DNA from 4 places in the Azospira sp. genome. Region 4 is predicted to be linked to each of the others. Evidence: riboswitches for the same ligand, from Rfam matches in the RefSeq annotation. Region 4 holds a riboswitch; each other region holds the start of a gene.
What was found. Region 4 has a riboswitch for cobalamin ahead of OEL49_RS16645 (acyl-CoA thioesterase). Riboswitches for the same ligand answer to the same signal wherever they lie in the genome.
Positions count from the first base shown of each region.

Region 1: linked by a shared signal. The riboswitch ahead of OEL49_RS04015 (TonB-dependent receptor plug domain-containing protein) and the one ahead of OEL49_RS16645 (acyl-CoA thioesterase) in region 4 are both predicted to bind cobalamin.
Region 2: linked by a shared signal. The riboswitch ahead of OEL49_RS04025 (ribonucleoside-diphosphate reductase subunit alpha) and the one ahead of OEL49_RS16645 (acyl-CoA thioesterase) in region 4 are both predicted to bind cobalamin.
Region 3: linked by a shared signal. The riboswitch ahead of OEL49_RS14440 (TonB-dependent receptor family protein) and the one ahead of OEL49_RS16645 (acyl-CoA thioesterase) in region 4 are both predicted to bind cobalamin.

Region 1 covers NZ_JAOTRW010000003.1:117,339-124,605, forward strand. Annotated here, with positions in the region: gene OEL49_RS04000 (cobaltochelatase subunit CobN) at 1-1,922, opposite strand, end outside; gene OEL49_RS04005 (DUF2149 domain-containing protein) at 1,906-2,247, opposite strand; gene OEL49_RS04010 (MotA/TolQ/ExbB proton channel family protein) at 2,225-2,833, opposite strand; gene OEL49_RS04015 (TonB-dependent receptor plug domain-containing protein) at 2,848-5,127, opposite strand; cobalamin riboswitch at 5,331-5,584, opposite strand; gene OEL49_RS04020 (ribonucleotide-diphosphate reductase subunit beta) at 5,736-6,920, opposite strand; gene OEL49_RS04025 (ribonucleoside-diphosphate reductase subunit alpha) at 6,917-7,267, opposite strand, start outside.
Region 2 covers NZ_JAOTRW010000003.1:124,907-132,173, forward strand. Annotated here, with positions in the region: gene OEL49_RS04025 (ribonucleoside-diphosphate reductase subunit alpha) at 1-2,195, opposite strand, end outside; cobalamin riboswitch at 2,325-2,575, opposite strand; gene OEL49_RS04030 (hypothetical protein) at 2,772-3,074, opposite strand; gene ilvB (acetolactate synthase large subunit) at 3,180-4,898, shown strand; gene ilvN (acetolactate synthase small subunit) at 4,900-5,217, shown strand; gene OEL49_RS17385 (HNH endonuclease) at 5,484-5,738, shown strand; gene OEL49_RS04045 (c-type cytochrome) at 5,912-6,265, shown strand; gene OEL49_RS04050 (cytochrome D1 domain-containing protein) at 6,297-7,267, shown strand, end outside.
Region 3 covers NZ_JAOTRW010000009.1:157,194-164,460, forward strand. Annotated here, with positions in the region: gene OEL49_RS14410 (DUF485 domain-containing protein) at 1-220, opposite strand, end outside; gene OEL49_RS14415 (sulfite exporter TauE/SafE family protein) at 465-1,268, opposite strand; gene OEL49_RS14420 (EVE domain-containing protein) at 1,258-1,728, opposite strand; RNA gene ssrS (6S RNA) at 1,800-1,979, opposite strand; gene OEL49_RS14430 (cell division protein ZapA) at 2,017-2,346, opposite strand; gene OEL49_RS14435 (hypothetical protein) at 2,343-2,546, opposite strand; cobalamin riboswitch at 2,689-2,899, shown strand; gene OEL49_RS14440 (TonB-dependent receptor family protein) at 3,032-4,996, shown strand; gene OEL49_RS14445 (FecCD family ABC transporter permease) at 5,020-6,000, shown strand; gene OEL49_RS14450 (ABC transporter ATP-binding protein) at 5,997-6,767, shown strand; gene cobO (cob(I)yrinic acid a,c-diamide adenosyltransferase) at 6,826-7,267, shown strand, end outside.
Region 4 covers NZ_JAOTRW010000012.1:80,058-87,324, reverse strand. Annotated here, with positions in the region: gene cbiQ (cobalt ECF transporter T component CbiQ) at 1-388, opposite strand, end outside; gene OEL49_RS16655 (energy-coupling factor ABC transporter substrate-binding protein) at 382-753, opposite strand; gene OEL49_RS16650 (energy-coupling factor ABC transporter permease) at 750-1,427, opposite strand; cobalamin riboswitch at 1,564-1,777, opposite strand; cobalamin riboswitch at 1,847-2,063, shown strand; gene OEL49_RS16645 (acyl-CoA thioesterase) at 2,231-3,100, shown strand; gene OEL49_RS16640 (diguanylate cyclase) at 3,356-4,750, shown strand; gene OEL49_RS16635 (OprD family outer membrane porin) at 4,759-6,081, shown strand; gene OEL49_RS16630 (YgjP-like metallopeptidase domain-containing protein) at 6,100-6,642, shown strand; gene dbpA (ATP-dependent RNA helicase DbpA) at 6,652-7,267, opposite strand, start outside.

The sequences.
Region 1 (7,267 bases), on a different contig from region 4:
TCCAGGTTGAGGCTGGCCCTGTCGAAGGGGGGCGTCATGTGGGAGATGATGGTGGCCATGCCGCGCCGCTTGGCCTGCAGGGCCTCGCCGATGTCGTCCACGATGTAGGGGTAGAGCTGGGGCACGTCGCCCACCATGGCCTCCCCCGGATCGGCGGCGGTGAAGCCCACCTCCTTGCCGGAAAGCCATTCATGGGTGGCGTGGGTGCCCACATGCACCATGGCATGGGCCTGGTAGCCCTTCTGCAGCCACAGGTAGAAGGCCAGATACTGGTGGTGGGGCGGCAGGGCCACGTCGTGGTACATCTTCTTGAGGTCGCCCTCCCAGCCCCGGGAAGGCTGGGGCGCGAAGACCAGATTGCCGTAGCGCTGGGCGGGGAAGACGAAGTGGGGCTTGCCCTTGCCGTCCTTCCACAGCATCACCCTGGAGTTTTCCGGCTCGCCCCAGGCCTGGACCATGGCGCGGCGCAGCTTTTCCGACTGGCGGTCGAACCATTTGCGGTAGTCGCTCACCGGCAGCAGCATGGCGTGGCCGCTGCGCACCATTTTTTCCAGGGCGCCGGGAGCCCAGTTGCCGATGTTGGTGCCGTGTTCCCGCAGGGCGTCGAACAGGGCTTCTTCCGTGGCCGGGCGGCCCTGGGTGTTGTAGCCGGCCTGCTCCAGGCGGGAGAGGATCTGCCACAAGGAGCGGGGCAAAACGTTGAGATAGGAGGCGCCGATGTTCTCCTTGCCCGGCGGATAGTTGTAGTAGATCACCGCCACCCGCTTGTTGGTGTTGAGCTCGTAGCGCAGTTCCACCCACTTCTTCACCCGGTCCGCCAGGCGCTCGATGCGCTCGGGAATGGGGGCCTCCACCACGTATTCCAGGCCGGTGCGGGGATCGGTCAGACGCTCCTTGGAAGCCACCACGGTGGGAGCCACGGCGCCGGCGAATTCGGCTCCGGCGATCTGCCAGGCCCGCTCGTTGAGGCTCAGGCCCATGGGCGAATCCTCCCATTCCTGGCGGCTCTGGTTGAAGAGGGAGAGGGCATTGACCACGGGCACGTCCAGGGCCTGCATGACTGGGATGGTTTTCTCCGGCACGTTGCCCATCTTCAGGGCCAGGCCCACCAAGGCCGCCACCCGGGCCTTGCCCCTGGGGTCGATGAAGTACTGTTTGACGGCATTCTCGGAAGGAAAGCCGAAGGCCGGGGCGACGTTGAAGCCGCGCCGCTCCAGGCTTTCCACCATGGCTTCGAGCAGGGCCGAGCGGCCGGCCTGGGCCGTGACCCGGTTGAAGACGATGCCCACCCAGACCCGCTCGGCGGCGCCGGGGCGCTGCCGCAGGTAGTCTGCCGCGTAGTCCTCGAAGCGGCTAAAGAGCTGGCCGCTGCGGGGATTCCACAGGGCCACGGCGGGGAAGGGGCGGGGCGGCGGGGCCGCCAGGGGCAGGCCGAATTCCCGGGCCAGGGCCAGGCGCAGCATGGCGGCGTAGTTGTCCACGCCGCCGGCCTGGGCGTAGGCCCGCAGTTCCTCGTTGCGGCTCAGGCCCGCATCCCGTTCACCTTCCTCGAAGGGCGAGCCGACGGCGTAGGCCTTGGCGCCGCGCCGGTTGATTTCGGCCACGGCGGGGGCAATCTGCTTCGCCAGGTCCCGGCCCATGTTGTAGATCAGGGCCAGGTCGGCCTTGGCCAGGGCTTCCAGGTCCGCCGGGCTGGGCTGGGAGGAGGAGGCGATGTGGAAGCGCACCTCTTTCAGGACCGGTTCCCGTTGCAGCTGCTGCACCGCATTGACCGCCGTCAGGGTGGCCGGGTCGCCGGGGAACAGCACCAATGACAGGGGTCGGGCCTGGGCCGCCAGGCCCAGGAGCAGCAGGGCCAGGCCCAGGAAGAGGTGCCGGAGGTGGAACAGGATCGGGCGCTTGCCCTCAGTCGGCCGGTACATAGACGATCCTCCCGTCGGGCAGCTTGTAGGCGGTGCCGAGGCGTTCGCCCCGGCCCGAGAGCTTCTGGTCGGTGACCTTGGCGGCTTTGATCTCGTTGCCCTTCTTGGTGATGATCTCCATCTCGCCGTTGGCGTTCTTCTTCACCATGGTCACTTCGGAACTGGGGTCCAGCAGGTCCATCATGTTGTAGGCCATGAACAGGGCGATCATCATGGAGACGATGAAGACGATGCTGGCGTCGAAGAGGTTGGCGACCCCGGCGATGGGGTCTTCCAGGGCCTCGCCGTCCAGGGAGAAGCGCCTACGCCGCTGCAGCAACCGCATCGTCGGCCTCCGTCTGCAGGTGGTGGGGGAGGGCCTGGCCGCTTTCCGCCAGGGTCAGTTCGGCGGCGTGGGCCATTTCCCGCACATCGGCCCGCACCCAGCGTTCCCGGGAGAGGGCCAGCAGATAGGCGAGGACCCCGGCGCCCAGGCCGGCCACGGTGGCGGTGAAGGCGGTGACCATGCTGCCGGCCATCTTGGGGATGTTGCCTTCGGCCAGAGCGGCCAGGGAAATGCCCATGGGGATGAGGGTGCCCATGAGGCCCAGGGCCGGCCCCACCTTGATGACGAAGCGGATGCGGTCCAGGCGCCGCGACAGTTCCAGTTCCTCGGCCTGCAGCAGCCGTTCCACTTCGATCTCCAGGCGGCGCGGATAGCCCTTCAGGCGGTGCCGCAGCTGGCCCAGGCGCAGCTTGAAGCTTTCCACCTCCGGCAGATGGCCGCGGCGCCGCTGCCAGGCGTCGAACAGGGTGATGCCCAGTTGCAGGGGCACGTAGGCCACCAGCAGGGCGCAGCCGCCGATCACCGGCAGGTAGAGGGCGGTGGAGACTTGGTAGAGCAGTTGCTCGATGAGGGTGACGATTTCCATGATGGCTCCCAGGGTCAGAACGAGGCGCTCAGCTCGATGAAGGCATTGCGGCCGGGCATCTGGTAGTACTCGTAGTAGGTCTTGTCGAAGAGGTTGTTGATGCCGGCGCTGACCTTGAAATTCCTGTCGAACTGGTAGCTCAGCTTGAGGTTGGCCAGCCAGTACTTGCTGACGCCGCCGTAGACGTTCTTGATGACGTCGCTGTTGTCTTCCTTGCTGAACTGCTCGCCGGTGTAGGCGGCGGAGAGGTAGGCGCGCCACTGTTGCCACTGGGCGTCCAGGGCGAAGTAGGCGGTGTTCTTCGGCACATAGCGCAGGCGCTTGCCCTGCAGGCCGGTGCCGCTTTCGTCCCGGGTGATCTGGCTGTCGGTCCAGGTGTAGCTGGCGGAAGCCCGCAGCCAGGAGGCGAGGGGCATTTCCGCCGCCAGTTCCACGCCTTCCACCTCGGCCTGGCCGGCGTTGGTGGCCGTGGCGAAGAAGTCCACATTGGCCAGGCTGCCGCTGTAGGGGCTGAGCTTGCGGTAGATCATGTCCTGCAGCCGGGTGCGGTAATAGGTGGCTTTGGCCGAGCCCTGGCCGGCCAGGGCCGTCTCGATGCCCAGGTCCCAGGAGGTGGAGGTTTCCGGCTTCAGGTTGGGGTCGGCCACCAGCAGGCGGCGGCTGCTGATGCTGGGCGTGGCGTACATCTCGTAGTTGGAGGGGGCGCGGAAGGCCTTGCCCAGGGAGCTGCGCAGGCTGGTGCCCGGCGTCAGACGATAGACCGCCGCCACCTTGGGGGAGAAGGCGGATTCGGAGCGCTCCGGGATGTCCAGATTGCTTCGGGGCGTACCGACAAACTTCTGCATGTTGCCCCGGCTGCTCCAGCGGTCGTGGCGGCCGCCCAGGTAGAGGGTGAGGTCGTCGCCGACGAAGATCTGGTCCTGCAGGAACAGGGAATTGGTGGTGCTTTCCCCGTTTGACTGTTCGTTGAGGGCGCCGGTGGTGCTGTCGGGATCGCGCCAGCTGGTGAGCTGGTACACCTTGCGCCGCAGGTGGCTGCGGCTGGAGGAGAGACCGACGATCAGGTACTGGTTGCTGCCCGCGGCAAAACCCAGCTGGGCCGAGGCATCCAGGGTGGTGTTGGGAGTGCTGGTGCGGGTGCCCGGGCCGCTGTCGAAGGTGGCGCCGGTGCCGGAGCCGACGTAGAAGGCCTCCCGGTCGAAGTAGCCCACATTGGCCTTGAGGTCGTAGCCATTGCCCAGCTTGCCGTCGAAACCGGCGAAATAGCGGGTCTCCTGGCGGTAGTTGGGATTGCTGGAATTCCAGAAGCTCGATTCCTTGATGCTGCCCAGCTTGTCGCCGTTGATGGAGACGTTGCTGGCGGGCAGGGCGAGGGGGGCGCCGTTCTTGCTCAGGTAGTTGTTGAAGCGCTCGAAACCGATGCTGCTTTCGCTGCGGTTGAAGCCGGCGAAGAAGCGGGACTGGGCATCCAGGCTGTAATAGACCTTGGCATGCAGGTTGTTGGCGTGGGAGGAAATGGCGCCCTGGTCCCCCACCACATAGGCCTTCTTGCCATCCACCGTGGTGGTGGCCCGGCCACCCTGGACCGCGTTGGCGCCGCTGCCGGTGGTGCCCACCGGCAGCACCACCAGGTCGCTGCCGGCGAAACCGGCCATGTCCTCGTAGCCGAAGCCCAGGGTGGCGGCCAGGCCGTTGTCCCACTTGTTGCGGTAGCTGGCTTCCACCGCACTGCGCTCGCCGTCGCCGAAGCCCCGGCTGACCTTGACCCGGGTTTCCTGCTTGGTGGGCACCTTGGTGATGACATTGACCACGCCGCCCATGGCGTCGCTGCCGTAGAGGGCCGAGGCGGAGCCGGGCACCACCTCGATCTGCTCCACCTCGCCCATGGGAATGCCCATCAGGCTGGCCAGGCCGCCGGCATTGCCGTCGGAGAGACTCATGCCGTCCACCATCATCTTCACCCGGCCGTCGGAGAGGCCGCGGAAGGAGACGATGGGGGCGGTGTTGATGCGGGTGCTGGTGCCCAGGCCGTTGCGCATGTAAAAGCTGGGCACCTTGGCGGTAAGGGCGTCGCCGATGCGCACGGCACCCGAGGCGTCCAGCTTGTCGGCCGTCACGACGGTGACGGCGGCCGGGGCCTCCAGGGTGGTCTGCTCGATGCGCGAGGCGGTCACCACCACGCTGCCCAGTTCCGTCTCGCCCTGCTCTCCGGCGGCCAGGGCGGCCTGGGAAAAGAGGGCGGCGATGGCGGCGGCCAGGAGGCGCCGCGGTTGTTGGTTGTTGATGCTCCCCATGTTGCTGTCTGACTCCAGTCGATGGCTACCGACCGGGCTTCGGGAAACGGGGGCACAAAGGATGAGGCGCGACCGCCGGCCCGAGGGCAGGCGGCAGAAACTCGGCTCAGAGGGAAGGCCGGCGCTTCGATTCATGCTCCGCTCCGTCCGCAACCCCGCGGTCGGTGGCAGGTTCGTGCCGGCACCGTCCTCCATGGACGGCGGGCACGCAAAAATCAAAGGCCGGTCTCCGGGCTCGCCAGTCTTGATGTTCCGCCTTCCCAAGCCAGTCGCCGACCCCGGTGAGGGGGCGACGGGCTGGCTCAGTGGCTGGCGCTCCGGGGAGGAGGGCCGTGGAACATCCGCACTGGCTTACCGTTGCGGGGGCAGCCGAAGCTTGGGGCCGTGATGGCCGTTACTTCGTTCCCGTTTCACCCGGCGGCTGCTGCCGCCGGACACCTTTGACTGCTAATGGCTCCCTGGGGAGCCGGGATCGCAACTGCAGGCGATCAGGAGCGCGATCATACCCCCAATCCCATCTATGACAAAAGTCTGTGTCCTGGGCTGCCCCATCCCCGCCTGGGGCCGGGGTAGCGTCCAGGGCACGGTGCCGCTGGTTGTCGCCCGGCTCAGTCCCAGGCCAGGGCGCCGCCGGTCTGGTACTCGGTGACGCGGGTTTCGAAGAAGTTCTTTTCCTTGCGCATATTGGCCTGTTCGTCGAGCCAGGGCAGCACGTTCTCGGCACCGGGGAAGGGCTCGGCCAGGCCCAGCTGGCGGGCGCGGCGGTTGGCGATGAAGCGGAACTGGTCCCGGTGCAGGTCGGCGTTGTAGCCCAGGATGGGCTCCCGCAGGATGTAACCGGCGTAGGCCGACTCGGCGGCTTCCGCCTCTTCCCACAAGGCCTTGACCTGGACCGGGTCCAGGGTCAGGTTTTCTTCCTGCAGGAGCTGGCGCACCACCCGGATGCCGAAGGCGCAGTGCAGCACTTCGTCGCGCATGATGTACTGCAGCTGCTCGGCGGTGCCCTTCATCAGGCCCCGGCGCTGCAGGGCGAAGATGGGAGTGAAGCCGTTGTAGAACCAGCAGCCTTCGAAGATGCCGGCGAAGAAGAGGTAGGAGAGGGCGAATTCGTGCAGGTTGTCCCGGTCCGTCAGGTCGAAGTCGGAACGCATCACCCGCTCCAGGCGACGGTTGGCCAGGGCGATCTTGCCGTGGATTTCCGGCACCACCCGGTAGCGGTTGTAGATTTCCTTCTGGTCCAGGCCCAGGCTTTCGATGCAGTGCTGGTAGGTCCAGGTGTGCAGGGCCTCTTCATAGACCTGGCGGGCCTGGTAGATCTGCAGTTCCGGCGCGCTCATCTTCTCCATCACCGCCAGGCCGATGTTGCGCATGGCCAGGATGTCGGAGGTGGTGAGGTAGGAGAGCACGTTCTCGAAGACGTGGCGCTCGGCCGGCGTCAGCTTGTGGTTGTAGTCATGCACGTCCTGGGCCATGGAGATTTCCAGGGGCGTCCAGTGGTTGCGGTTGGCGTTGAGGAAAAACTCCCAGGCCCAGGGGTACTTGAAGGGCGCCAGCTGGTTGATGTCGGCCTTGCCGTTCACCACCCGCTTGTCTTCCGGGTTGATGGGGGCCAGGGAGATGCCGCCGGCAGGCAGGCGGGGCGCGGCTGCCGGGGTAGTGCCGGCCAGGGACGCCGCCGTTCCTGCCTGGGCGGGCAGGGGGGCTGGAGATGCTTGCCGGGCGGGCGTTGCAGCCGGGGTAGGCTGGGCGGCGGCGGGTGCGTCGTCCCAGTCGTCGAAACGCAGTTGGCTCATTGGCAGGCCTCGCAATCCGGGTTGTCGATGGAGCAGAACTTGGGCTCGGGCGCGGCGGGGGCGGCGGCCCGGTCCACCGGGGAACTGGTCTTTTCCATGGCGGTGGCGCCCAGGGTGCGCAGGTAGTAGGTGGTCTTCAGGCCCTGGGTCCAGGCCAGCTTGTAGATCTCGTCCAGCTTCTTGCCGGAGGGGGCGGCCACGTAGAGGTTGAGGGACTGGGCCTGGTCGATCCACTTCTGGCGGCGGGCGGCGGCCCGGATCAGCCAGGTGGGGTCGATCTCGAAGGCGGTGGCGTAGCGGGCCTTCAGCTCGTCCGGGATGCGGTCGATGGGGCCGAGGGAACCGTC
Region 2 (7,267 bases), on a different contig from region 4:
AGCTGCAGGGAGTCGATGGGCAGGATGCCCTTGTCCCACAGGCTGCCCTTGAAGCTGGAGTAGCGGCCCCGTTCCTCGGCCAGGTCGGTGGAGGCCCAGTAGGCGTGGTAGCAGACGGCTTCCATGGAGCGGTCGGCGAATTCCACGGCGGCCTCGGAGGCGTAGGGCAGGCCCAGGCGGTGCAGGCAGTCGGAGAAGCCCATGATGCCCAGACCCACCGGGCGGTGCCGCACGTTGGCGTTGCGCGCCTTGGGGGTGGCGTAGAAGTTGATGTCCACCACGTTGTCCAGGAGGCGCATGGCGGTGCGGATGGTGCGTTGCAGCTTGGCCTGGTCCAGCACCAGCTGGCCATCCACCAGGATCAGGTGGGCCGGCAGGTTCACCGAACCCAGGTTGCACACGGCGGTCTCGGAGTCGGAGGTGTTGAGGGTGATCTCGGTGCACAGGTTGGAGCTATGCACCACGCCCACGTGCTGCTGGGGCGAGCGCAGGTTGCAGGCGTCCTTGAAGGTGATCCAGGGGTGGCCGGTCTCGAACAGCATGGTCAGCATTTTGCGCCACAGCTGCACGGCGGGAATGCGCTTGAACAGACGGATTTCGCCCCGGTCGGCCTTGGCCTCGTAGGCGTTGTAGGCGACTTCGAATTCCTTGCCGAACTTGTCGTGCAGGTCGGGCACGTCACTGGGGGAGAAGAGGGTCCACTCGCCGCCGTTGATGACCCGCTGCATGAACAGGTCGGGAATCCAGTTGGCGGTGTTCATGTCGTGGGTGCGGCGGCGCTCGTCGCCGGTGTTCTTGCGCAGCTCGAGGAATTCCTCGATGTCCAGGTGCCAGGATTCCAGATAGGCGCAGACGGCGCCCTTGCGCTTGCCGCCCTGGTTCACCGCCACGGCGGTGTCATTCACCACCTTGAGGAAGGGGATGACGCCCTGGCTCTTGCCGTTGGTGCCCTTGATGCGGGCCCCCAGGGAGCGCACCGGGGTCCAGTCGTTGCCCAGGCCGCCGGCGTACTTCTGCAGCAGGGCGTTTTCCTTGATGGACTGGTAAATGCCTTCCAGGTCGTCGGAGACGGTGGTGAGGTAGCAGGAAGAGAGCTGGGAATGCCGGGTGCCGCTGTTGAACAGGGTCGGCGTGCTGCTCATGAAGTCGAAGGAGGAGAGCAGGTTGTAGAACTCGATGGCCCGGGCTTCCCGGTCGATCTCGTTGAGGGCCAGGCCCATGGCCACGCGCATGAAGAAGGTCTGGGGCAGCTCGATGCGGCGCTCGTCCACGTGCAGGAAGTAGCGGTCGTAGAGGGTCTGCAGGCCCAGGTAGTCGAACTGCAGGTCCCGCTCGGCCTTGAGGGCGGCGGCCAGGCGTTCCAGGTCGTAGTCCTTGAGGCGGGCATCCAGCAGCTCGGCGTCCACGCCGGTGCGGATGAGGCCGGGGAAGGCTTCGGCGTAGCGGGCGGCCATGGCCTCCTGGCTGGCTTCCTCCCCCAGCACTTCGACGCGCACGCTGCTCAGCAGCAGGCGGGCGGCCACCTTGCTGTAGCCCGGTTCCCGCTCGATCAGGGTGCGGGCGGCCAGCACCAGGGACTGGCGCACGGCGGCCAGGGGCACGCCGTCGTAGAGGTTGTGCAGGGCCTGCTCCAGCACCGTTTCGGCGGCCACGTCGGCCAGGCCCTGGCAGGCTTCCCGGCATTGCTGCAGCAGGGCGGCCCGGTCCAGGGGGAAGCGGCGGTCGCCGTCCACCACGTGCAGCAGGGGGCCGGCGGCAGCGGGGGCGGCCGCCGCCTGGGCGGCCCGTTCGGCGGCCCGCTTTTCCCGGTACAGCACGTAGGCCCGGGCCACGTCGTGCTCGCCGGAGCGCATCAGGGCCAGTTCCACCTGGTCCTGGATGTCTTCGATATGCACCGTGCCGCCGCCGGGCAGGCGCCGGGTGAGGGCCTGGACCACGATGGCGGTGAGGCGGGAGACCAGATCCCGCAGGCGGGCCGAGGCGGCGCCCTGGCTGCCGTGCACGGCCAGGAAGGCCTTGTTCATGGCGACGGAGATTTTCTCCGCATTGAAGGGCACCACCGAACCGTTGCGGCGGATGACCTCGAAGGACTGGGCCCGGCCGGCCAGATCGGCGGCGTTGGGCAGGCTGTCGTCCAGATTGTCGGAGGGCAGGTGGGATGACGCTTGGTGGGTGGCGAAGAGGCCGGCTTGCATCGTGGAACTCCCGTTATCAACGGAACGGGGGCCCAGGGCGGCGGGACTGCCGAGGCGCCGGCGGGCACGCCCATGGCGGCCGACAGCGGACAATCCCGATCCACCGGGGGGCACCCCGCCCCTGGTCAGACTGAAAAATTGGCGACGGCAGGTTTCCTGGCTCACGGGTCCTGGCCCGATGCCCGCCTTCCCGGTGGAACTGCCTCCCAGTGGCACGCGTGGACATCGAACTCGCCGTTTACAGTTGCGGGGGCAGCTCCGGCATGGGCGGAAAGTTCGCTGCGGATTCGCGGGGAATCCGTCTGATCCCGACTTCCTTGATCGCCGCACCGGATTCCCATTTGTCCCGAAATCGGGGAACCGTCGCGGAGGAGACTTTACCCCAGCCCTCAAGCGGAGGGCAAGGGGTTGGACACTACAGGTAGTAGTACGAGAGTAATAGACAACTACATATAGTGTATTTGGCGGCAGGGCCTTTTCCACAGCCGGGAGCGTTTTGCCCAGAAAACGGGCAGAGTGTTTAATCCCCAGTAATACTGTGGCTTTTCACCGGCTGTCCCGGAACGGCCCACAGACTTATCCACAGAAACTGTGAATTTCCTGTTGCATGCCCCGCCGGAATTTCTGCATAATCGTCGGATCGTTTTTGCCGGAGCAGTGGCAAAAACTTTTTTTACCGGCGGATTTTTTTCCGCCACCAACCGCGAATCCTTTATCAGCCCCATGCACAACTTCGCCGACTTCGACCGCTGCAACACGCTGCCCTCCCGGGCCGGCGCGGGCGCGTCCGTCATTGGCGTAGTAGGCGCTGTAGTACGCGTAGTCGTAGTAGTACGCGCGTGCGCCGCTGGGATGAGCGAAGTCCGGTAAAGAAACCAACCGAATTCCACCAACCCCCCGCCGGCGCGACAGCCCGGCGGGGGTTTTGTTTTTGGGCCCTCCGACCGGCAAGCCAAACCGGATTACGCAAGGAGAAGCCCAGCCATGAATGCCTCAGCCCCCCAAGCCGCCCGCCAGACGGATGCCGCCCCGGCGCCGGAAACCCTTACCGGCGCCCAGATCGTCGTCCGCCTGCTGGAACACCAGGGCGTCACCACCGTCTCCGGCATTCCCGGCGGCGCCATCCTGCCCTTCTACGACGCCCTCTCGGCTTCGGAGAAAATTCGCCACGTGCTGGCCCGCCATGAGCAGGGCGCCGGCTTCATCGCCCAGGGCATGGCCCGGGCCAGCGGCCAGCCCGCCGTCTGCCTTGCTTCCTCCGGCCCCGGTGCCACTAATCTGCTGACCGCCATCGCCGACGCCAAGCTGGATTCCATTCCCCTGGTGGCCATCACCGGCCAGGTGCCCCGCAGCATGATCGGCACCGACGCCTTCCAGGAGGTGGATACCTACGGCCTTACCATCCCCATCACCAAGCACAACTTCCTGGTGAACTCCGCCGAGGAGTTGCTGGAGGTGATTCCCCGGGCCTTCACCCTGGCCGCCTCCGGTCGCCCCGGCCCGGTGCTGGTGGATATTCCCAAGGACGTCCAGGCCCAGGCCATCGAGGTCAGCGAGTGGCCCGCCCCCGGCGGCCGCCAGGCCCTGCCGGCGCCGGACATGGCGGCCATCGAGAAGGCCGCCGCCATGATCAACGCCGCCGAGCGGCCCATCCTTTATCTGGGCGGCGGCGTCGTCCATTCCGGCGCCGCCGAGGCCGCCGTGGCCCTGGCGGAGAAGGCATCGCTCCCCACCACCATGACCCTCATGGCCCTGGGTGCCATGCCGGTGGACCATCCCCTCTCCATCCACATGCTGGGCATGCACGGCGCCCGCTACACCAACCTGCTGCTGGAAGAGTGCGACCTGCTCATCGCCGTCGGCGCCCGTTTCGACGACCGGGCTACCGGCAAGGTGGCCGCCTTCTGCCCCAAGGCCCAGATCATCCACATCGACATCGACCCCTCCGAACTGGACAAGATCAAGAACGCCCACGTGGGCATCGCCGGCGACGTGGGCGAGGTGCTGGAAAAACTTTCGCCCCTGGTGGAGGCCCACCTGCGCAAGCGCTGGCTCACCCACATGGGCGATCTGCGCTCCCGCTTCCGCCTGCAGCGGCCCAACCTGGAAGACCCGCGCAGCCACTACGGCCTGATCCAGGCGGTGGCCGACTGCTTGGACGATTCCGCCGCCATCGCCACCGACGTGGGCCAGCACCAGATGTGGGTGGCCCAGGCCTACCCCCTGCGCCGGCCGCGCCAGTGGCTCACCTCCGGCGGCCTGGGGACCATGGGCTTCGGCGTTCCCGCCGCCCTCGGTGCCGCCCTGGCCGAGCCCGAGCGCACCGTGGTCTGCTTCACCGGCGACGGCAGCATCCTGATGAACATCCAGGAACTGGCCACCATTGCCGAAGCCGGCGCCAACCTGAAGATCGTGCTCATGAACAACGACGCCCTGGGCCTGGTGTACCAGCAGCAGGAGCTGTTCTACGGCAAGCGCTACTTCGCCTCCAAATTCGCCGGCCAGCCCGATTTCCTCAAGATTGCCGAAGGCTTCGGCATCGACACCCTGGACCTGGACACCGCCGCCGATCCCCGGGCCGCCCTGCGCCAGGCCCTGCAACGGCCCGGCCCCTGCCTCATCCACGCCTTCATCGACATGAACGAGAAGGTCTACCCCATGGTGCCCCCCGGCGCCGCCAACACCGACATGATTGGAGGCTGAGATGAACGCTGTCAGCAAAAACGAAAATGCCGCCCTGGCCCGCCCCCAGCGCACCGTGCTGGAACTGGAAGTGAACAACCACGCCGGCGTCATGTCCCACGTGGTGGGCCTCTTCTCCCGCCGCGCCTACAACGTGGAAGGCATCCTCTGCCTGCCCGTAGGCGACGGCAGCATCAGCCGCATCTGGCTACTGGTCCTGGAAGACCGGCGCCTGGAGCAGATGGTGAAGCAGGTGGAGAAGCTGGAAGACGTGCGCACGGTCCGCCGCCATGGGGCGGATCATGCGGTGTTTGAGAGGCTGGAGGAGTTTTTCCGCTGAGAGGGTTGGGGGGCTCCTCTACAGAGGAGGAGCCTCCGCATTGGAAAAAGGCTAGTAATTCAGTATGATCGAAGCGTGCATATTCTAAAGAAATGCATGTAGGGCCAGTTAGATCAAATCAACTGGTTCCCGTGACCGCAAAGCGGCTAGCGGGGTTCATTTCTAATCCTATTGAAAGAACCGCTATGCCGTACAAAATTCCCGTTCGTCTTCGCGAATCTGCATATAGAAATCAGCAGGGCCGGTGCTTCTATTGTGGAAGTGCCATGTGGCTGGCTGATTTAGCAGGATTTGCAAATTCCCACAATTATTCGTTAGCCCAGGCTCGCTTGCTTCAGTGTACGGCTGAGCACCTTAGAGCCCGACAGGATGGCGGGAAGAACTCTCCTGGCAATATTGCAGCAGCATGTTGGTATTGCAATACACGACGCCATAAGAGGGTGCATCAATTGCGTCCTGAAGAGTTCCGCCAGCATGTTGTAAAACGAATGAGAAATGGGCGTTGGCACCAACTCTCCTGATTGTTACTTCAAGGGCATATCCAGCTGGTGATTTAATCCAGATTAGTCGTACTGGAGGCAAACTTATTTCAGCCTCTGTCTGTATTTTCCCCTACAAACCTCACGGGCTTTCTGCATCGAAAGCTGATGCTTATCAAAGTGCCCTGGCGGGCCGGGCGGCAAGATGGGTGCCCATGAAGCCCACCATTTCTTTTCCCCGACTTTGCCTGAGCGACCTTGGCTTGGCCGCGGCCTTGCTGCCCCTTTCCGTTAGTGCCACGGAAGCGGTGGTTCCTGCTCCCCGCGCCAAGGAACTGGTGCATATGGTTCGCCAGGATTGCGGTTCCTGCCATGGTCTGACCCTCAAGGGTGGTCTGGGGCCGGCGCTGACGGCTGAGACCTTCCGCCAGCGGCCTGCCGAGAGCATGGTGGCCACCATCCTGCACGGCCGGCCGGGTACGCCCATGCCGCCCTTCAAGGGTATTGTCAGCCAAGCCGAGGCTGAGTGGATCGTGCAGCAGCTCCAGGCCGGCTTCCCTACTGAATAATCCCAAAATGAATTTCCCGCGAAAGACTGCCATGAAGCCTGCCGTCTCCCGTCTGCTGCTCCTGCCCGCCCTGCTGCTTTCCCTTCTGGCCGGTTGCGCCAGCGCCCCGGCGCCGCGCGGTACCGGCGATCTGGGGGTGGTGATCGAGCGTTCCATCGGCCAGGTGCAGGTGGTCAATACCACCTCGAAAACGGCTCTGGCCAAGGTGCCCGGGCTGGGGGACCTGTCCCACGCCTCCGTGGTCTTCAGCCGGGACCAGCGCTACGCCTACGTCTTCGGCCGTGACGGCGGCCTGACCAAGGTGGATATCCTCACCGCCTCCATTGCCAAGCGCATCGTCCAGGCCGGCAACGCCATCGGCGGCGCCATTTCCCAGGACGGCAAGCTGGTGGTGGCCCAGAATTACGAGCCCGGCGGCATCAAGGCCTTCGACGCCGAGACCCTGGAGCTGGTGGCGGACATTCCTTCCGTGGATATGAACGGGGTGCGCTCCAAGGTGGTGGGCCTGGCCGACCTGTCGGGCAACCGCTTCGCCTTTTCCCTCTTCGAAGCCGGGGAAATCTGGGTGGCCGACCTCTCCAACCTGAAGGCCCCCAAGGTGCAGAAGTACTCCGCCGGCAAGCAGCCCTACGACGCCCTGGTGACGCCGGACGGGCGCTACTACATCGCCGGCCTCTTCGGCGAGGACGGTCTGGCCATGCTTGACACCTGGCAGCCGGAGCAGGGCGTGCAGAAGATTCTCGCCGGCTACGGCAAGGGCGAGCAGCCCCTGCCGGTGTACAAGATGCCCCACTTGCGGGGCTGGTCCGTGGCCGGGGGCAAGGCCTACCTACCCGCCATCGGCCGCCACGAGGTGCTGGTGGTGGATACCAAGACCTGGAAGGAGACGGCCCGCATTCCGGTGAAGAGCCAGCCGGTGTTCGTAATGGCCCGGCCCGACGGGCGGGAGATCTGGGTGAATTTCGCCTTCCCCGACAACGGCTGGGTCCAGGTCATCGACAC
Region 3 (7,267 bases), on a different contig from region 4:
GCAGCATCATCAGGGCGGCGATGGGCCAGCCGATGGTGGCGATACGGCCTTCGCCCAGGGGGGAGGCCAGCAGGGTGGGATTGAAGGCGACCACGGCCATGAAGCCGTAGTACAGGATCAGGACCACGGCAGACAGGGTCCAGGCGAAGCGGCTGCGGGTGGCAACCAGCTTGTCGAACTTCGGATTGTTGCGAATCCGTTCGTAGGCAGCGCTGCTCACGAGTGTTCTCCTCAGTTTGAGTATTTGTTTAGGTCGGCAGAAAAAGACCGACTCCCCCTCTACCCAGCCCTCCCGGCGGGTTTTCCCCAATGTGGGAAACCCGTATTGCGTCCGGGAACGGACATGGATTACGCAATGATATAACAGTTACGCAAATTTCCATACCCGCCCGTATGTCGCGGCGCAAAAACAAAAAAGGGCCCGCAGGCCCTTTCCATATGCATCAAGGTCGGCAAGCCGCCATCTACATGACGCCATGCAACATCTTGGCTGCCAGCAGCACCAGCACGCCGGCGAAAATCCGCTTCAGGGTCGCCACCGGCAGGCGATGGGCCAGACGCGCCCCCACCGGGGCCGCCACCACGCTGCCCGCCATCACCCACAGCAGGGCCGGCAGATAGACGTAACCAACGCTCCAGGCCGGCAGGCCGGCCTCGCCCCAGCCGTTCCAGACGTAGCCCAGGGTGCCGAAGAAGGCGATGGGCAGGCCGAGGGCCGCCGAAGTGCCGATGGCGTTGCGCACCGGCACGTTACACCAGGCCAGGTAAGGCACCGTCAGGGAGCCGCCGCCGATGGCCACCAGGGAAGAGAGGGCGCCGATGACCCCGCCCGCCAGCCCCAGGCCGGCCGGGCCGGGCAGTTCCCGGTGGGGTTTCGGCTTGAAGTTCAACGCCATCTGCAACGCCACGCAGGAAATGAAGCAGGCAAAGAACAGGGCCAGGCCCTGGGTGGAAATGCGGGCGGCGAGCTGGGTGCCCAGCACTGTCCCCACCAGCACCCCCGGAGTGAAGGAGCGCAGCGTGTCCCACATCACGGCGCCATGCTGGTGGTGGGTGCGCAGGCTGGAAATGGCGGTGAAGATGATGGTGGCCATGGAGGTGCCGAGGGCCAGATGCAGCATCTGCTCCGGCGGGAACTGCTGGCCGGCGAAGATCATGGCCAGCAGGGGCACCATCACGGCGCCGCCGCCGATGCCCAGGAGGCCGGCCATGAAACCGGCGAAGAGGCCCAGACCCACATAGGCCAGCCACCAGAAATCAAAAAGCATCGTTCAGCTCCATCAACTTGCGGGTAATGAATTGCCACTCTTCCGTCGTCACCGGGGTGATGGACAGGCGGCTGCCCTTTTGCAGCACTCCCATGGCCGCCAGGGCCGGATGGCAGCGCAGTTCGGTCAGGGGCACGAAGCGCCCGCGGGCGACGAAGGCCACATCCACGTTGAGCCAGCGGGGCTGCCCGGGCGAGGATTTGGCATCGAAATAGGGACTGGCCGGATCGAACTGGGTGGCATCGGCGTAGGCGGCGGACGCCACCTGACCCAGGCCGGCGATGCCCGGCACGGCACAGCCGGAATGGTAGAAGAGCACGCCGTCGCCCAGCTTCATGGCATCGCGCATGAAATTGCGGGCCTGGTAGTTGCGCACGCCGAACCAGGGCACCCGGCCGAGACGGGCCAGGTCGTCGATGGACACTTCGTCCGGCTCGGATTTCATCAGCCAGTAAGCCATGGGCGAACAGGGGAAAAGAGGGGCCACAAAAGGAAACAGCGCGGTGGATTGCTCGCACCGCGCTGCTGTATTAGGCCCCCGCCTGTGCCGTTAGGCCGGCATCCTGAACCTGAGTTCAGAGTGGTCGCTTGCCGTCCGCATCAGGTGCACCCGACGAAGGGCGCTCACAACAGCGGATGAGTGGTTCGCGGCCGATGCCAATTAGCATTGGTTCAAGGAATATATGGCCTTGACGAACACCGCAGGGGACAATCGGCGGAAACTTTTGCTGGTGCGGCCAAGAAGGCTTCAGAACAAGGGTTCCTGGCCTTGGAGGGCCGCGTCCAACTGTGTTTCCATGGCTCCGATTCTACGCTGAAAGTCAGAGCCGTCAACGGGGGTTTCAGGATTTTCTGCGGGGCTCTCCGCCTTCCCGGCGGAAAGCAGTTCGTGGGCGATATTCAGGGCCGCCATGACCGCCACGCGCTCGGCGGCGGCAGTTTTGCTCTTGGCTGCGATGTCCTGCATCTTGCGGTCCACATAGGCGACGGCAGCCAGCAGCGCTTCCTGTTCGCCGGGCGGGCAGGCCACCCGGTATTCGCGGCCGAGGATGGCCACGTCGATGAAATTGCCGCTCATGCCTTGCCCTCCTCCGGCAACTGCTCGGCCAGCGCCTCGAGGCGGGCACGGGCCGCCTCCATGCGCTCGACCAGACGCAGGCGCTCGTCTTCCGCGCTGGCCAGTCGGGCGCGCAGTTCCTGGTTCTCGGCCCGCAGGCTGTGGCAGAGGCTGACCACCTGCGCCACCTTGCCCTCGAGGGCATCCAATTGCTTAGTCATAGGCGCGAACTATAGAGGCCAAAAACACGCAAGGTCAAGGACTAAGACCATATTTTGAATGTGTTTTATGCCAAAGCGCCCAGGCGCCGGCCTCGCCATACAGGCAGGTATGGAGTACCATCCGCCCCCGTTGTTCCACCAGGGACAACGCTCCGCGTCAGGTGCCGCGGGAGGAGTCCTCCTCCGCGGTTAAACGGGAAACAGGTGCGCGCCGCCAGCAGCGGCGCAATGCCTGTGCTGCCCCCGCAACGGTAAGGAAGTGCGGGTCCATCACGACGCCACTGGGTCACCCCCGGGAAGGCGATGGATCAAGACTTCCGAGCCCGGATACCGGCCTGAACGGAATTCGCGGAAGCGTCGCGGGGAAGCGGCAAGACTGGTCTGTCCAAAAAGCACTCCTGATCCGAAGGTTCCCTGCCCGCGTCCAATTACCATCGGCGACGGTGCTGCGGGATGCGCATCGTTGCCATGCAGGAGTCACTCCCATGCGCCGTTCCCTGTTATCCACCGCCCTGACCGCTGCCTTTGCCCTGCCTGCGACCGCGGCCCTGGCGGAGGAAGCCTCGCTCCAGTCCGTCATCGTCACCGCCACCCGTTTCTCCGAGGCCGATTGCCGTACGGCAGCCAACATCAGCGTCATTTCCCGGGAAGACATCGAGAAGACGCCAGCCACCAATCTGACCGACCTGCTGGCGACCCGGGCCGGCATCAACGCCATGCCGATCTACGGCCCTCTGGGCCTGGACGCGACGGTGGACATGCGCGGCTTCGGCTCCACCGCCACCAGCAACACCCTGGTACTGCTGGACGGCCAGCGCATCAGCCCCACCGACATGGGAACCATCATCTGGTCCTCCATTCCCCTCACCGGCATTGAGCGCATCGAGGTGGTACGCGGCTCCGGCACGGTACTCTACGGCGACGGAGCCACCGGCGGCGTCATCAACATCATCACCGACAAGTCCGGCAAGCCCCGGGCCTCCATTACCGCCACCGCTGGCTCCTTCGGCTACCGAGGCCTGGACGGCAGCTTCGCCGGTGGCAATGAGCACCTCTACGGCAATCTGTTCGTGCGCAGTGCCAGCCTCGACGGCTACCGCCAGAACAGCCAGCAGGACCAGCAGGCTGCCAGCGGCCGCGTAGGCTTGAAGCTGGAGCGGGGCGAGGTCTTCTCAGATTTCGCCGTATACAAGGAATCCTCCGGACTCCCAGGCAATCTGCTGCAGGCGACCTACGAAAACGATCCGCGTAACAGCCGCAAGCCCTACGACACCCAACGCCGTGACGGCTATCGTGTCCGCCCTGGTGTGGCCTATGCCCTCTCCGACAAGGTGGACCTGGAGACGGAAGTCAGCTTCGAACACCAGACCCTCAACACCGACCTCGTCTCTTCCAACTGGAAGAGCGAGCGCGTCCGCGACACCCTTTCCTTCACCCCGCGTCTGCGCATCAACCACGGCCTCGGGACACTGGGCAGCGAAACCACGGTGGGGGTGGATTACTACGACGCCAAGGTCACCTCCACCAACCAGAACGGCCCCAACCAGCGCGCCACCCAGAAAAGCAGCGCCTTCTACCTGCAGAACCTGACCAACCTCACCTCCGCCCTCAGCCTGACCCTGGGCGCCCGCCAGCAGCGCATGAAGCAGAGCGCCTACCAGGATGCCTATCCGGCCTGGTTTCAGCCCGGCATGGACGGCAGTGCCAGCCGCACCCGTTCCGCCTACGACCTGGGCCTGACCTACGGCAGCGGCGCCTGGCAGTTCTTCGGCAAGACCGGCACCACCTTCCGCTTCGCCAACCTGGACGAGCTCTTCGGCTACGACAACCTGGCCTTCCGTCCGGTGTTCGCCGGCGACCTCAAGCCCCAGCACGGCCGCACCAACGAAATCGGCGCCCGCGTTGCCCAAGGCTCCTGGTCGGCCCGAGCCGCCCTCTTCCGCACCACCCTGAGCGATGAAATCGGTTACGACGCCAGCGCCGGTGCCAACGTCAACCTGGACCCCACCCGCCGCCAGGGCCTGGAAACCGAGGCCGACTGGAAGCTGAGTTCCAGCGTCAGCGCCAAGGTCAGCTACACCTATCTGGATGCCACCTTCCGCAGCGGCACCTATGCCGGCAAGCGGGTGCCCCTGGCCCCGACACACCAGGGCAGCGTCCTGCTCACCTGGGACGGCGGCAGCATCGGCCAGTACGGGGTCCTCACCCGCATGGTCGGCAAACGGGCCTACGGCAGCGATTTCGACAACAGCCACGGCGACCTGGCCGGCTACGCCACCCTGGACCTGCAGGCTTCATGGAACTTCAAGCCCTGGACCCTGAAGGCTCAGATCGCCAATGCCCTGGACCACAAGCATGCTGCGTTTGCCGGCTATTCCAGCACGGCCGGTCACTACTATTACCCGACCGACGGGCGCGCCCTGTTCGTCTCCGGGCGTTACGATTTCTGACCGACTGTTCTGCCTGACCAACCATGCCCTCCCGCCGTCGTGCCCTGATCGTCATTGCCCTGCTGGTGCTGCTGGCCGGGGTGAGTCTGGTCGTGGCCCTGGCGGTGGGCAGCATCAGCATTCCCCCCGGCGCCGTCCTGCAGGGGCTGCTCGGCGATGCCGAGGCGCCGGGCTACGCGGTGGTGCATAACCTGCGCCTGCCCCGGGCCCTGGCCGCCTTTGCCTGCGGCGGGCTGCTGGCGGTGGCCGGCTGCCTGATGCAGGTGCTGCTGCGCAATCCCCTGGCCGATCCCTATGTGCTGGGCATCTCCGGCGGCGCCGGGGTCGGCGCCCTGGTGGCCATCCTGCTCGGGCTGTCCGCCTTCGGCATCAACGGCCTCGCCTTCAGCGGCGCCCTGGCCGCCACTTTCCTGGTCTTCGGCCTGGCCCACGGCGACGGCTCGTGGACCCAGACCCGCCTGCTGCTCACCGGGGTCATCGTCGCCGCCGGCTGCGGCGCCCTGGTGGCCCTGATGCTGTCCCTGGCGCCGGAGCACAAGCTGCACGGCATGCTCTACTGGCTGATGGGCGACCTCTCCCAGGCCACCGACGCCCGGCCGCCCCTGCTGGCCCTGGCGGCGGCCCTGCTGCTGGCCCTGCCCTTCGCCCGGGAACTCAACCTGCTGGCCCGGGGCCTGGCCACGGCCCAGGCCCTCGGCGTGGCCGTGGTGCGCCTGCGCCGGCTGGTCTATGTGGTGGCTTCCCTGGCCACCGCCACCGCCGTCACCACTGCCGGCTCCATCGGCTTCGTCGGCCTGGTGGTGCCCCATCTGGTGCGCCTGGCGGTGGGCAACGACCAGCGCCTGCTGCTGCCCGCCTCGGCCCTGGCCGGCGGCGCCCTGCTGGCCCTGGCCGACACCCTGGCCCGCACCGTAGCGGCGCCCCAGCAGCTGCCGGTGGGGGTGCTGACCGCCCTCATCGGCGTGCCCGTGTTCCTCTTCCTCCTCACCCGGGCGCCGCGATGACTGCCTTGCTGCAAGCCAGCCGACTCACCGTGCGCATCGGCGACCGGGAGGTCTGCCGCGACCTGGAACTGCAACTGCAGCCGGGGGAACGGCTGGCCATCCTGGGACGCAACGGGGCCGGCAAGTCCACCCTGCTGTCCACCCTGGCCGGCCTGCGTCCGGCCCAGGGCGGCGAGGTGCGCCTGCAGGGGCGCAGCTATGGGGAACTGGGGCCCCGGGCGGCGGCCCGGCAACGGGGCTGGATGGCCCAGACCCAGGCCGACGCCTTCGCTTCCAGCGTGCTGGAGACGGCCCTGGCCGGGCGCCATCCCCACCTGGGCCGCTGGGACTGGGAATCGGGCGCCGATGCGGAACTGGCCCGGGCCGCCCTGGCCCGGGTGGGGCTGGCCGGCATGGAACAGCGGGAGACGCCTTCCCTCTCCGGCGGCGAGCGCCAGCGCCTGGCCATCGCCACCCTGCTGACCCAGGCGCCGGACCTCTACCTGCTGGACGAGCCCCTGGCCCACCTGGACCTTTCCCACCAGATCACCGCCCTGGAACTGTTCGCCGGCCTGGCCCGGGAGCGGGGCGCCGGCGTGGTGATGGTGCTGCACGACCCGGGCCTGGCCGCCCGCTACTGCGACCGGGCCCTGCTGCTGCAGGGCGACGGCACCTGGGAGAGCGGCCCGGTGGCCGAGATCCTCACCGCCGCCCACCTCAGCCGCCTCTACGGCCATCCCCTGCGGGAGGTGGAGGACGGGGGCAGCCGCTGGTTCATCCCCTGCTGATTCCAGCCTTTTCTCCAGCCGCCTCTTTTCCCTTTTTCCCCGATTCCCGGAGTTCCCCATGAGCGACGAGCGCAACCAACGCCACAACAGCCGCATGGCCCGCAAGAAGGAAGTGGTCGACGCCAAGATCGCCCAGGCCAGCCAGGAGCGCGGCGTCCTGCTGGTGCATACCGGCAACGGCAAGGGCAAGAGTTCCGCCGCCTTCGGCGTCCTCGCCCGGGCCCTGGGCCACGGCCTCAGCGCCGCCGTCATCCAGCTGGTGAAGAGCCGCTCCGACACCGGCGAGGAAGGCTTTTTCCGGCAGCAGCCCCGGGTGCACTGGCACGTCATGGGCGAAGGCTTCACCTGGGAAACCCAGGACCGGGAGAAGGACCTGCGCGCCGCCCGGGCCGCCTGGGAGCAGGCCTGTGTCTACCTCGCCGACCCGGCCATCGACCTGGTGATCCTGGACGAGCTGACCTACGCCTTCAAGTATGGCTGGCTGGAGCTGGATGCGGTGC
Region 4 (7,267 bases):
GCAGGGCGATGAGGTCGCTCAGGGGCGTGGTCAGCACCAGGAACAGCAGGGCCGCCAGGGCGCCCAGGGAGCGGGTCGCCACCACGGCGGCCTGGTGGGTGCCGGCGGCGGTGGCCTGCAGGCCGCCCCCATCCACGGAGACGGCCAGGGAGAGGGCGCTGATGGCGAGGAAGAAGAGGGCCGGGGCCGCCACCCGCAGATAGAGCAGGGGCGATACCCGGGCGCCGCCGATGGTCACGGCCGCCAGCAGGGCGGCCACGCCGAGCCCGGCGGCCGGGGTGGCGGCGGCGACGAAGGCGGCCGTCACCCCGCCCAGGGCGAAGAGGCCCTTGGCCTGGGGCGCCACGCCGCGCCAGCGGTTGGCGTAGGCCGACTGCTCGATCAGCACGCCGGCCCTTCCTGGTCCTTGTCTTCGCGCCGGGCTGCCGCTTCACCGCGTCGTTGTTCCCGGCGCAGCTTTTCCCGGGTGCGGGCGCAGCCCAGGTAATAGCCGATGAAGCCGGCGCCGAGGGCCGCCTGCAGGGCGAAAAGGAGGGAGGCGATCTCGCCGCTGGCCGGCTCCAGCAGGGGCTGGAACCAGGGCTGGTAGTCCGGGGCGATGCGGGTGATGAGGGCCTGGGCCTCGCTGTCGGCGCCGCCGAAGATTTCCGCCGGCTGGCCGTCCGGCCCGACCGGCCGTTCCACCAGCCACAGGGGCAGGGCCGCCAGCAGCACCACAGCGATGAGCAGCAGCAGGTTCTGGTGGCGCTTCATGCCCGCACCTCCGGCGCCGGGGCCACGCCCAGGTCCTGCAGTTCCTGCGGGTTGAAGCGGGCCAGGGCGTTGCAGATGACCACGGTGAGCAGGCCCTCGCTGATGGCCAGGGGAATCTGGGTGAGGGCGAAGATGCCGGCGAACTTGAGGAAGGAGGCGCCAAAGCCGCCCACCGGATCGGGGAAGGCCCAGGCCAGTTGCACCGAGGTGGTGACGTAGGTGAGCAGGTCCGCCAGGCTGGCGGCGAGGAACACGCTCACCGCCAGGGAGGCCTTGAGGCGGCGGGCCAGGGCGAAGATGCCGTAGGCGGCGAAGGGTCCCACCACGGCCATGGAGAAGATGTTGGCGCCCAGGGTGGTGAGGCCGCCGTGGGCCAGCAGCAGGGCCTGGAACAGCAGCACCACGGCGCCGATGGGAGCCATGGCGGCAGGGCCGAAGAGCACGGCGCCCAGGCCGGTGCCGGTGGGGTGGGAACAGCTGCCGGTGACCGAGGGCAGCTTCAGGGCCGAGAGGACGAAGGTGAAGGCGGCGGCCACTCCCAGCAGCATGCGCTGCTCGGGATTTTCGCGGATGCGGCGGTTCACGGAACGGATGCCCCAGGCGACGAAGGGGGCGGCGGCGACGCTCCAGCCCACGGCGTGTTCGATGGGCAGGAAGCCTTCCATGATGTGCATGAGTCTCTCCCTCGGCGAGCATGACGGTGGCGCACCAGGCGGGGGAGTTGTGGCAGGTCGGATAAAGGGCCGCGGCGGATGGAACAGCGAGGAGGCGGCAAATCACCAGAACCGTTCCCGTCACCCCGGGGAATGGTGCAACTTGTGATGTCAGGCCGGTCTTCTGGCTTGCCTTCATCCTTCCCTGCCGGCCTTCCCGTGATGAACCACAGTGGCGTGAGGCAGCGTCGTCTGGCTTACAGCAGCGGGGGCTGCGCCGGACTGTCCTGGGTGGTCCCTGGAGTCACCGGCTTCCCGTTTCACCGTCCCCGCAGAGCGCGAGGCACGGCACCTGAATCGGGGCGGATGATAGCCCACTCCCCCCGGGCTGGGCAATCCGCCGCGCCAGGCGCGGCGTTTGGCGAATCGGTCGGGGCGGGTTAGACTGGCCCCGCTTCGGTTCCCCCCTCCAGGGGATGAAAAGGGAATCCGGTGCGAGACAGGGCGGCGACGCCCCGACTCCAGTCCGGAACTGCCCCCGCAACTGTAGGCGGCGAGCGTTGCGCTCCACTCTTTGCCACTGGCGATACTGCCGGGAAGGCTGGCGCAACGTGACGACCCGCAAGTCAGGAGACCTGCCGCGGCATTACTTCATATCAATCCTAATTGGGGCGGGGTGTCCCCTGAGGAAGGTAAATGCGCGCATTCCCTGACTGTCATCGTTGTCCGCTCTCGGCTGCCTGCCGCTCCGAGCCGCTTTGCCGCGGCCCGGGGTGTTCGCCCTTCTCCGATGCTCCCGCTCCGCTTTATCCAAGGAGTTGCGCATGCGCATGGAAGCAATGGAAATCGGCGCCGTCGTGGGGACGGCCGCCCAGCCCGTAGAAGCCAATCCCGCCCCCACTTCGTCCACTTCGCCGCGGCAGCAGCAGGCCACCCTCATGGTGGACGTGGTCTTCCCCGAACAGGTGAACCATCACGGCACCCTCTTCGGCGGTTCCGCCATGGCCATGATGGACAAGCTGGCTTTCCTGGTGGCCACCCGGGAGACCCGCCGGCCCATGGTCACCGCCAGCAGCGGCCGCATCGACTTCCGTAAGCCCATTCCCCAGGGGCGCCTGGTGGAACTGTCCGGCCGGGTGGTGCAGCGGGGTCGGCGCTCGGTGCAGGTGGAGGTGGCCCTGGCGGCGGAGGACCTGGCCACCGGGCTGCGGGAGACCAGCGCCACCGCCCACTTCACCCTGGTGGCGGTGGACGGTCCAGGGGCGCCGCTGCAGGAGGACGACGAGAGCTTCGCCCAGCTGCCCGGCATCGGCCCGGTGACGGCCATGGTGGAGATGGTCTTTCCCGGCCACACCAACCACCACGGCAGCCTCTTCGGCGGCCAGGCCCTGGCCTGGCTGGGCAAGGCGGCCATGGTGGCGGCCAGCCGCCAGGCCCGCATGCCGGTGGTGATGGCCGCTTCCGAGCGCATCGACTTCCACGCGCCGGTGCTGGAGGGGGAGATCGCCGACCTGGCGGCCCGGGTGGTGGCCATCGGCAACAGTTCCATGACGGTGGAAGTGCTGCTGCACGCCGAGGCCCTGCTCACCGGCCAGCGCCGCCTGTGCACCCGGGGCCGCCTCACCATGGTGGCGGTGGGCTACGACGGCCGCCCGGTGCCCGTGCCCCAGCCCCTGGGGCGGCGTCTGGCCTAGGCGCCGGCCATCGCCCGCCCCGGTCGGGGCGGGCGCCCGGTTTCCGGCCCGGAACGGCAGGCGGCAGGCTGCCCGGCCGGGCAGCGGCCCCCCACCGCGGTGTGACATAGTCGAGCCAATTCAGCGGTGGCGGGCCGTTATACTGCCGACAGAACAAGATGGGCCGGAGCCCGTGCCGTGATCGGCATGGCGCCTTCCGCAACCCAGGCTGCCCGGGCATCGGCAGTGACGATCCCTCCAACCTGCCTAGTCCCCATGTCCCTCAAGACAGCCCTGGCCCTGTGCGCCGCCTGCCTTACCCTGAGTCCGCTGCCCGGCGTCGCCTCCGAGCCGGCGTCCATCGTCTTCACGGCTGCCGAGCAGGCCTACCTGGACAGGGTGCAGTCGGTGAAGATGTGCGTCGATCCGGACTGGGAGCCCTTCGAGCGCATCAACGAGCAGGGGCGGCACGAGGGTATCGGCGCCGACCTGGTGCAGCTGGTGGCCCAGCGGGTCGGCCTGCGCATCGAGCTGCTGTCGGTGCGGACCTGGGACGAAAGCCTGGCCGCCGCCAAGGCCGGGCGCTGCCAGCTCATGAGCTTCCTCAACCAGAGTCCGGAACGGGACCGCTGGCTGAATTTCACCGCTCCCGTGTTCACCGACCCCAACATCATCGTCACCCGGGAGGAGCACGCCTTCGTCGGCGACCTCCTCGGCCTCAGCGGCGAGAGCGTGGCCCTGCCCCGGGGCACCATGGTGGAGGAGCGCATCCGCAAGGACTTCCCCAACCTGCGGGTGATCCTCACCGGCAGCGAGCCGGAGGCCGTCTCCCTGGTTTCCGAGCGCAAGGCCGACCTGACGGTGCGCTCCCTCATCGTCGCCGCCTACGCCATCCGCAAGGAAGGCCTGTTCAACCTCAAGATCGCCGGCCAGATTCCCGCCTACACCAACCAGCTGCGCATCGGCGTGGTCAAGGACGAACCCCTGCTGCGGGACATCCTGGACAAGGGCGTGCGCACCGTGACGCCCCAGGAGCGGGAGGCCATCGCCAACCGGCACGTGGCCATCAAGGTGGAGCAGCACACCGACTACAGCCTGCTGTGGAAGAGCCTGGCCGTGGCCGCCTTCGTCCTGGCCGTGGTCATCTACTCCAACCGCAAGCTGAGCGCCCTCAACCGGGAGCTGGAGCGACTTTCCGTCACCGACAAGCTGACCGGCCTGTTCAACCGCATGAAGCTGGACGAGGTACTGGAAAGCGAAATCCAGCGCTCCCAGCGTTTCGGCCAGCCCTTCAGCCTGATCCTGCTGGACCTGGACCACTTCAAGCTGGTGAACGACTGCCACGGCCACCAGGCGGGGGACCAGGTGCTGCTGGAAGTGGCCCGGCTGCTGCAGCGTCACACCCGGGAGACGGACCTGGCAGGCCGCTGGGGCGGCGAGGAATTCATGGTGGTCTGCCCCCACACGGACGAGGCGGGGGCCCGGGTGCTGGCCGAGGACCTGCGCCGGGTGTTCGAGCTCAACGAGTTTCCGGTGGTGCGGCAGAAGACCGCCAGCTTCGGGGTCGCCACCTACCGCCCCGACGACCAGGCCAAGGACATCGTGGCCCGGGCCGATGCCGCCCTGTACCGGGCCAAGGACCTGGGCCGCAACCGGGTGGAATGGCAATAGGCGCGGGCGTGGGGCGCTGCCTTCGCCTGCTGGTCCTGGCCTGCCTCCTGGGCGCCTCGGTCCAGGGCCGGGCCGGGGACGATGGGGCGGAGGCCCTGGCGGGCACCACCTTCTTCGGCTACGGCAAGGCCATGCACGTCTTCGACGACAAGAAGGGCGGCCGGCCGAACCAGAACACCGCCGGCTTCGGCGGCAAGCTGGGCCTGGAGAGCGGCGACTACCGGGGCTGGCGCCTGCGGGCCGCCTGGTACACCACCCAGGACCTGGGCTTGGCCCGGGACAATCCGCGCCAGACCGACGCCTACATGTTCGGCCTGGACAAGCGCCCCTATTCCCTGTGGGGCGAGGCCCAGCTCATCTACAGCCGGGGCCGCAGCCGCCTGACCCTGGGGCGCCAGGAAATCCAGTCGCCCCTCATCAACAGCTACGAATACCGCATCATCCCCAACCTGTTCGACGCCTACGTGCTGAGCAGCCGGGAGCTGCCCGGCACTACCCTGACCCTGGGCTACGTCGGCCAGATGTCGGGCCTGGACGGCCTGGTGAGCTTTTCCGATTTCCGCAGCATGTCCCAGCAGACCTACACCTCCCTGCTGGTGGACGGCCGGGGCCGGCCGGATGCGCGCAACGGCGAGACCCTGGACCCCTCCACCGTGGTCGGCCACCGGGGCGTGTGGATGACGGGGGTGGCCTACGAGGCGGAGCACAAGCTGCAGCTGTGGCACTACTACGGCCGCGACACCCTGCAGACCGTCTATGCCGACGGCCGCTTCAAGCAGCCCCTGGGCCGGGGCTTTACCGCCCTCATCGACGGCCAGGCCTACCGGGTGTCGGAGGTGGGTGCCTTCCGCGACTACCTGGCCCGCCACGGCCTCAATGCCAGCTACGGCCTGGCGGGCCTCAAGGGCACCCTGGCCCACGCTCCCAGCGGCCTCAGCCTGGCCCTGATGGCCAACCGCTTCGGCGGCGACCAGCGCACCGTGACGGCCTACGGCAACTGGGGCGGCTATCCGGAATTCGTGCTGATGCCCTATCTCTACGCCGAGAACGACGCCATGTCGGCCATCGCCCGCAGCCGCCTGCGCAAGGCCACCCTGCTGCTGGACCTGGGCCCCTACGGCCTGCCGGAGCACAGCCTGCTGCTGGGCCACGCCCGCATGGACATCGACGAGGCCATCCTGCCCGGTGCCGACATCATCGCCAACAGCCTCATCTACCGGGCCCGGCTGACGCCCCGGGTCTCGGCCCGGCTGCACCTAGAAGCGCGCAGCTCGGCCCATTCCCGCTACGACAACCACTTCCTCACCCTGGGCCTGCGCTACGACTTCTAGCGGCCCTCAATTTTCACCATGACCAACAAGCGACCCTTGGATTATCTGGCCGGCTATCCGGCCGAGCTGACGGCCCGGGTGCAGCACCTGATCGGCCAGGGCCGGCTGGCGCCCTGGCTGCTGGAACGCTATCCCCGGGCCCACGAGGTGCGCACCGACCGGGCGCTGTACGACTACGTGCTGGAGTTGAAGGGGCGCCATCTGCGCAATGCGGAAACGCCGAGCAAGGTGGCCTTCGACAGCAAGCTGCATGACCTGCGCAACGCCCTTGGCACCCACACCACGGTGGCCCGGGTCCAGGGCGGCAAGTTGAAGGCTAAGCGGGAGATCCGGGTCTCGGCCCTGTTCCGGGAGATGCCGGAGGTCTTTCTGCGCATGATCGTGGTCCACGAACTGGCCCACCTCAAGGAGCGGCAGCACGACAAGGCCTTCTACCAGCTGTGCCGGCACATGGAGGCGGACTACCACCAGCTGGAATTCGACCTGCGCACCTACCTTTGCTACCTGGAACAGGGCGGTGCGCCCCTGTGGGCCGCCGCCTCGCCCTCTTCGCCGGAATAAAGCCCCGGCCTAGTTTTCCAGCAGGCGGGTCTTGACGCTCTTGCCCTTGACCTTGGCCAGCTTGCGCACCGCCTCCCGGGCGATGTTGCGGGCCACGGCCACATAGGTGACCTGCTCGGTGACGGTGATCTTGCCCACCTGTTCCTTGGCGAAGCCGGCTTCGCCAGTGAGAGCGCCGAGGACGTCGCCGGGACGCAGCTTGTCCTTGCGCCCGCCGAGCAGCAGCAGGGTGGCCATGGGCGGCACCAGGGGCGCCTCGTTGCCGCTCTGCAGGCTGCCCAGGGTGTGCCATTCCGGCTCCATGCCCATCATCTGGGCGATGGTCTCCACTCGGCGCCGGTCCCGCGGGCTGCACAGGCTCAGGGCCCAGCCGTCCTCCTCGCCGCGGCCGGTGCGGCCGATGCGGTGGATGTAGATTTCCGGGTCCGGCGTCACGTCCACGTTGATCACCGCTTCCAGCTGGGCGATGTCCAGGCCCCGGGCGGCCACGTCGGTGGCCACCAGCACGGAACAGCTGCGGTTGGCGAACTGGATCAGCACCTGGTCCCGCTCCCGCTGTTCCAGGTCCCCGTTCAGGGTCAGGGCGGAAAAGCCCTGGCCGTGCAGCACTTGCACCAGGTCCCGG